DNA from 2 places in the Acidovorax sp. LjRoot117 genome. Region 1 is predicted to be linked to the other one. Evidence: predicted binding sites of a transcription regulator. Region 1 holds the regulator's gene; the other holds the start of a gene.
The links. Region 1 encodes FNR, which switches genes on or off when oxygen is low (the NO sensors DNR and NnrR bind a similar motif). Its sites were predicted from a motif close to TTGATNNNNATCAA; they were not measured.
Positions count from the first base shown of each region.

Region 2: a site for FNR is predicted at 1,786-1,799, ahead of ACSQ3D_RS07115 (OmpW/AlkL family protein). Genes of this name have one in related genera too.

Region 1 covers NZ_CAXUPO020000002.1:141,513-145,242, reverse strand. The annotation lists gene ACSQ3D_RS06075 (sulfite exporter TauE/SafE family protein) at 1-198, opposite strand, end outside; gene hemN (oxygen-independent coproporphyrinogen III oxidase) at 251-1,633, opposite strand; gene fnr (fumarate/nitrate reduction transcriptional regulator Fnr) at 1,816-2,538, shown strand; gene ACSQ3D_RS06060 (hypothetical protein) at 2,639-2,929, opposite strand; gene ACSQ3D_RS06055 (FixH family protein) at 3,039-3,359, opposite strand; gene ccoG (cytochrome c oxidase accessory protein CcoG) at 3,400-3,730, opposite strand, start outside.
Region 2 covers NZ_CAXUPO020000002.1:379,037-382,766, reverse strand. The annotation lists gene ACSQ3D_RS07125 (metal-dependent hydrolase) at 1-457, shown strand, start outside; gene ACSQ3D_RS07120 (DUF1272 domain-containing protein) at 646-894, shown strand; gene ACSQ3D_RS07115 (OmpW/AlkL family protein) at 1,092-1,682, opposite strand; gene ACSQ3D_RS07110 (DUF808 domain-containing protein) at 1,862-2,851, opposite strand; gene ACSQ3D_RS07105 (class I SAM-dependent methyltransferase) at 3,170-3,730, shown strand, end outside.

The sequences.
Region 1 (3,730 bases):
CCGGCCCGCGTGAAACGCCGCCGTGCGCTGCACCACGCCGCCGCGCGGCAACCACCGCACCGGCTGCGCCACGGCACCCGCCGCAGGCCCGCCCCCCTGCCCCACCAGCGCCCCACAGGGCGCCGCACACATGGCCAGGCAATGGGACCCGCCGGCAAGGCCCATGAGCAGAGCGGTCGAAGCTACCGTGAGCAGCATGGTGGGCAAGCGCCTGAAGGCACCCCGTGGGCGCGGGCGGTGAGGCCGGGCATCAGATGATGCGCGAGAACCGCGCCCGGTTGCGGTCGGCCTGCAGATAGCGGTCGAACACCATCGCGATGCCGCGCACGAAGAACCAGCCCATGGCGGTCACCGCGATGCCGTCCTGGCGGATCTGCACCAGCCCCTGGTCCGCCATCTCCTCCAACTGTTCGATCTCGGCCGCGAAGTAACGCCGAAAGTCGACGAGCCACGCCTGCTCCAGCGGCTCGAACAGCAGCTCGCCCTGGCACATCAGCGCCATGATCACGGCGCGGCGCACCAGGTCGTCGCGCGTCAGCGCCAGGCCGCGCACCACGGGCAGCCGGCCCTGGTTCAAGAAGTCGTAGTACTCGTCCAGGGTCTTCGCGTTCTGGCTGTAGGTGGCACCCACCCGGCCGATGGCGGATACCCCGAGGCCAATGAGGTCGCAGTCGGGCTGGGTGCTGTAGCCCTGGAAGTTGCGGTGCAGCCGGCCCTGGCGCTTGGCCACGGCCAGCGCGTCGTCGGGCAGCGCAAAGTGGTCCATGCCCACGTACACGTAGCCTGCGGCCATGAAGGCATCGAGCGAGCGCGACAGCATCGACACCTTGGCCCCGCCCATGGGCAGCTCGGCCGGGACGATGCGGCGCTGCGGCTTGAAGCGCTCGGGCAGGTGCGCGTAGGCATACAGCGCAATGCGGTCGGGCCGCAGTTGCACCACCTGGGCCAGCGTGCGGTCGAACGACTCGGGCGTCTGGCGCGGCAGGCCGTAGATGAGGTCGACGTTGATCGACTCGAAGCCCAGCGCGCGCGCCGACTCCACCAGCGAGAACACCTGCTCCGCGGGCTGGATGCGGTGCACGGCCTTCTGCACCTCGGGGTCGAAGTCCTGCACGCCGAAGCTCAGCCGGTTGAAGCCCAGCTCGGCCAGCACCGCCAGGCGACTGGCATCCACCGTGCGCGGGTCCACCTCGATCGAGTACTCGCCGCCCGGCGCGAGCGTGAAGCTGCGCTTGAGCATGGCCATGAGCTCGCGCAGCCCGTCGTCGGACAGGAACGTGGGCGAACCCCCGCCCAGGTGCAGCTGGCTCACCACCTGCCCGGTACCGCAGTGGGCGGTGTGCAGGTCGATCTCGCGGCTCAGGTAGCGCAGGTAGACATCGGCGCGGTCATGGTGCTTGGTGATGATCTTGTTGCACGCACAGTAGTAGCACAGCGATTCGCAAAACGGAATGTGCACGTACAGGGACAGCGGCAGCGCCTTGGCCCCGGTGCCCGCGCGGCGCTGCTCCAGCGCAAGCACGTAGTCGTCCTGCCCGAAGGCCTCGACGAAGCGGTCGGCCGTGGGGTAGGAGGTATAGCGGGGCCCTGGCACATCGAAGCGGCGCAGCAGCTCGGGCGAAACAGCAGTCATTGGAAGCATCCTTGCGTACGTTGCCACTGTGCCGTAAGCTGTTCCTCGCGTCCTTGATCTACGTCAAGTGATGTCACCAGCCGACCAGCGACAATTTGATGCATGTCAGTCGCCCACCCCCGGTCCGCAGCGAAGCCTCGCCACCACGGGGTGCAACGCCCGAACCCCAACCAGCTGTACCTATGAACCCGCTCACCATGAAAGTCGCCTGCTCCAACTGCAATCTGCGGGAGCTGTGCATGCCTGTCGGCCTGAGCGATGAGCAGTTGCAGCGCATCGACGAGGTCGTGGCCACCCGCCGCAAGGTCAAGCGCGGCACCACGCTGTTCCGCAACGGCGAGACCTTCACCTCGCTGTATGCCATCCGCACCGGCTTCTTCAAGACCTGCGTGGCGACCGAAGACGGCCGCGACCAGGTCACCGGTTTCCAGATGGCCGGGGAGATCATCGGCCTCGACGGCATCGTGAACGACCAGCACACCTGCGATGCCGTGGCGCTGGAAGACGCCGAAGTCTGCGTGATGCCATTCGACCGCATCGAAGAACTCTCGCGCGAGGTCACGGCGCTGCAGCACCACGTGCACAAGATCATGAGCCGCGAGATCGTGCGCGAGCATGGCGTGATGCTGCTGTTGGGCAGCATGCGCGCCGAAGAGCGGCTGGCCGCATTCCTGCTGAACCTGGTGCAGCGCCTGCACGCACGGGGCTTCTCGCAGTCCGAGCTGGTGCTACGGATGACGCGCGAAGAGATCGGCAGCTACCTGGGCCTCAAGCTCGAGACCGTGAGCCGCACGTTCTCCAAGTTCGTCGAAGAAGGCATCGTCGAGGTCAAGCAGCGCCATGTGCGCATCCTCGATACCGACGCACTCAAGCGCATCGTGAACAGCCAGCAAGCCTGCCACTGAGCACCACCACAGGCCAGGACTTCGGCGCCGGCTTCGAGCCGGCGCTGTCGTTTTCAAAACGCCGTTTTCACCACACGCTGGCTCGGCACACCTCGGCACATCAGGAGCACGATGTCTTGCGGCAATCGTCAGGGCGCTCCCCCGGCGGCACGGGGCAGCGGTTCAGCTCGAACGGCGACATCGCCAGCAGCGTGGTCAGCGCGCTCGATGCCATCGTGACGGCCCAGAACGCGAAGAACGCGAGGGTATAGACCCCCTCGCGCGACAGTGCCAGGGGCTGGCCGAACCAGTGCAGGTCGTGCGGATCGACCAGGGCAAAGACCAGCATCTCCATCACGCCGGCCATCAAAAAGGCGGGCCAGGCAATCCACATCAGGCGTTGCGTCCACATACTTGCAGTCTCCTTCGCGGGGCGAGCGGGCACGGCGGTACCGCAGGGGCCGCCGGTGCTCGCCGGTGTTGTTGTTGTCGTCGTCGCAGCCGGTCAGCCGGTGGGCGACTCAACGCGGCTGGTCCTGCACCGGCGTGGCGGCGTGGTTGCGGCCCTTGACCGCGGGCGCCAGGCTCTTGGATGGGTTTTCCAGCGTCTTGTTGATCTCGATACCCTGGCGGTAGTAGTCCTCCGCCACCACCGGGTCGGGGCGCGAGATGGCCAGCCACAGCGTGACGAAGCCGGCCACGATCACGATGGCGGGCCCGGCGATGACCAGCCAGACGTGGCCGAACTTCCACCACGGGGCGGCGGCGGGCGCGGCGCCCGGACCTGTGGAACTGGCAGAGATGGCTGGGCCGTTGCGGCCGATGGCGGGATTCGATGGCATGTCAGTACTCCTTGCAAATCTTCTCGGGCGGTGCAGCGCCTCAGCGCGGCACCAGGAAAACGGATTTCTCGGTCACATGGGCGGCTCGGTCCACCGCCTGCACGTCAAACTGCACCGCGTGCGAGCCCGGCGCGGCCGATCCGTACGGAATCTGCAGCCGCACCGCCACCCAGCGGGATTCCGCGGCACCGATGTCCACCTCGGCCTCCGAGGCCACTTCGAGCGCGGTCAGCCCGCGGGCGGCGATGCGGTAGCGCTGCGGCCCCTCGGTCGCATTCATGATCTGCAGGCGGTAGATGTTCTCGAGCTTGCCCCCGGCCACGATGCGTGACAAGGCCGCACGGTCGCGCACCACATCCACCTTCAGCGGT
Region 2 (3,730 bases), 240 kb from region 1:
GGAGCAGCTGCTGGTCACGCCGGCCCCCTTCAACACCGTGCTGTGGCGCGCCGTGGCCGTCACACCCACGCACTACTACGAGGGCTACTACTCGCTGCTGGACGGCGACCGCCCCGTGCGGTGGACCACCCACGTGCGGGGCGCCGATCTGTATGCACGCTACCGTGACCACCCCCTGGTGGACCGCGTGGCCCGGTTCAGCCACGGTTTCTTCAAGATGAGCGAAGCGGCCGGGGGCGACGTCTTCATCACCGACCTGCGCATGGGCAACGAGCCCACGTACAGCTTTCACTTCAACCTGGGCACGCCCGCAGAGATGGCCGCCGGCCAGCGCGCCGCCACGCTGCAGATGCAGCGCCCCGACCTGGCCACCGCCCTGCCCTGGCTGTGGAAGCGCATGTGGGGTGCCGACGTGGTGCTGGCCGCGCCAGCGCCTCCGCAAGGCCGCACGCCGTAGCTGCGTAGCTGCGTTGCTGCGGTGTGGAGCCACTGACAAAGGATAGAGCCGCGCGCTGGCGCGCTGGCCCAGTGGGCTGTACTGCGTGTGCGCGCCCCACCGGCACCTTGCCCTGCAGCGACGGCTTGGCATACGCTTGGCAACGCCAGTGCCCCCATCTTCCTCTTCACAACCACCCAAGGACACCCATGCTCAAGCTGCGCCCCAACTGCGAATGCTGCAACAAAGATTTGCCGCCCGACTCCACCGACGCCCGTATCTGCACCTTCGAATGCACGTTCTGCAGAGGCTGCGCGAGCACACGGCTTGACCACATCTGCCCCAACTGCGGCGGCGACCTGGTGCAACGCCCGCGCAGGCCCGCGTCCAAGCTGGCCAAGTACCCGGCATCCACCGAACGCGTGCTCAAGCCGGTGGGCTGCGGACTGCTGGCATGACACTCGCGCGTTCGCGACGCTGGTGCAGATAGCCAGATCGGGACGCACGGTTTGCTGATCAAGGCAGGCAAGCCCGCTGTCTCCCGCTGCGCCGGATCCAAAGCGGCGCTGCCCAGGCCAGCACCACCGTGGATCCGGCTTTGCCGGTCCGCAGGAGGCACTGCCACGAAGGCGCGCAGCGCCTCAGGGGGAGCCCTCTAGAACCTCCAGCCCAGGCCCACGCCCACCAGCACGGGGTCAGCCTTGAAGGTGCCCAGCTTGGCGCCGCCCGCCGACACATCGGTCTTGATGAACACCTTCTTCACGTCAAAGTTCAGATACAGGTTCTTGGCCAGCGGAATGTCCACACCCACCTGCAGCGCGGGGCCGAAGCTGTTGCGGTCGATGTCCACGCCCGCCGGCAGGCGCACGCCGGAGAAGCGCGTGTAGTTCACGCCCGCGCCCACATAGGGCTTGAAGCCGGGCGCGTTGAAGTGGTACTGCACCAGCAGCGTAGGCGGCAGGTGCTTGAGCGAGCCGATGGCGGTGCCACCGGCGCTGAGCGTGTGTTTCTGCGGCACGGTCAGGATCAGCTCGGCCGCGATGTTCGGGTTGAAGAAGTAGGTGACGTCGACTTCAGGAATCGTCTTGTCGTTGATGGCAAGGCCCAGGGGCGTGCTGTCCTTGTTGGCGCTGTCCAGGTGCACGGCGCGGGCACGCACCATCCACGGCCCTTCGGCCTGTTGCGCCATGGCAGCGCCAGAGGACAGGACACACAGGGCAACGACAGCCAGCAGGTTCTTTTTCATGTTCAGTTCACATCGGTTGGACGGGGACGACCCCCGTGCATCCATTGAACTGCTGCGGCCGCCCGCCGGCCTTGCCCTATCTCAAGGCCCGCTCACCCGCCCTTAGACATACATCAAGAAAGAACAAAGGCCTGCACCTGCAGGCCTTGCCACACTGCCAGGGGCTGCCCTGCTCGCACTCAATGCGCCGCCGACTTGCCCCGCACGCGCTTGACCAGCGTCACCGCGGCCAGCACCAGCCCCCCGGCGATGATGCCGACCACCGCGTTCAGCAGGTTGGGCACCAGCACGGCCCACAGGCCGCCCACCGGCCACTGCGCCGCTGCCGCGCCCGTGCCCTCTACGGCGTGATGAAGCGCAGGCACGCCGTGCACCAGGATGCCGCCACCCACCAGGAACATGGCCGCCGTGCCCGCGATGGACAGGCCCTTCATCAGCCACGGCGCGGCGCGCAAAATGCCGTTGCCCACGGCCTGCGCCGCGCTGCTGGCCTTGCGGCTGAGCCACAGGCCCAGGTCGTCGAGCTTGACGATGCCGGCCACCAGCCCGTACACCCCGATGGTCATGATGACGGCGATGCCGGACAGCACCGCCACCTGTTGCGAGAACGGCGCGTTCGCCACGGTGCCCAGCGTGATGGCGATGATTTCTGCCGACAGGATGAAGTCGGTGCGCACCGCGCCCTTGACCTTGTCCTTCTCGAAAGCCACCAGGTCCACCGCCGGATTGGCATTGGCCTGGGCATGGCTCTCGCGTTCGGCCGCGTCTTCATGGGGTGCGTGCAGCAGCTTGTGCGCCACTTTCTCGAAACCCTCGAAGCACAGGAAGGCGCCGCCCACCATCAGAAGCGGCGTCACCGCCCAGGGCGCAAAGGCGCTGATCAGCAGTGCGGCGGGCACCAGGATGACCTTGTTGATCATCGACCCCTTGGCCACTGCCCAGACCACGGGGATCTCGCGCTCGGCACGCACGCCGGTGACCTGCTGGGCGTTGAGCGCCAGGTCATCCCCCAGCACACCGGCCGTCTTCTGCGCGGCCACCTTGGTCATGACCGACACGTCGTCGGCCATGGCCGCGCTCTTCTTGGCTGCGACCTTGGTCATCAGTGCCACATCGTCGAGGATGGTGGCGATATCGTCGAGCAGGGCCAGCAAGCTGCCAGAAGCCATGGGGAATCCTTGAAGAAAATGGTTGTGGGTGGGGCTGTCCGGCGGATCGCGCGGCACCACGGTGGCCGCATGCGCGGCCCCGGGCACGGGTGTGCGGCCCCACCGCTGTGGGCTGCACTATAGCAACGCGGTGCAGGCCATCGCGATGTTGCAGGGCTGGCAGGCACGGGCCGGTACCTGCACGCGCAAAGCCCGCCCGGCAAAGCGGCGGGGGGCTTTGCTGCCAGGCACTTCGCGGCAAGGCGCATACTCGCGGCTTCACCCACCAACTCTGGGGGTCCCTGCAAGCCCGTGCTTGGACGGGCTTCGCACCCCGCCATGCCAGGCTATCTCACCAAGCAGGAGGACATCGCCATCGCCGGCGCTGCCGACCTGGTCATCCGTTCACTGCTGGACAAGCAGCAATTCAGCGACCCCGAGGGCGCCGCCGAGGCCCTGGGCATCTCATCGGCCGCCTGGCCGCTGTTCGGCCTGCTGTGGCCTTCGGGCGCGCAGCTGGCGCAACGCATGGCCACCCGGCCTCTGCGGGCCGGAGAGCGCGTGCTGGAGATCGGCTGCGGCCTGGGCCTGGCCAGCCTGGTGTGCCACCGCCGCGGGGTGGACGTCACCGCCAGCGACTGCCATCCGATGGCCCAGCAGTTCCTGCAGGAGAACACGCGCCTGAATGGCCTGCCGCCCCTGCAGTACCGCACCGGCCAATGGGGTTCGGACGCGCCCGCCCCGGCCGGTGCCGTGCAGGGCCGCTTCGACCTGATCATGGGCAGCGACGTGCTGTACGAGCGCGATGCGCGCGCGTCGCTTGCGGCCTTTCTGGACCGCCATGCCGGCAACGGCGCCCAGATCTGGATCGTGGACCCCAACCGGGGCAACCGATCCACC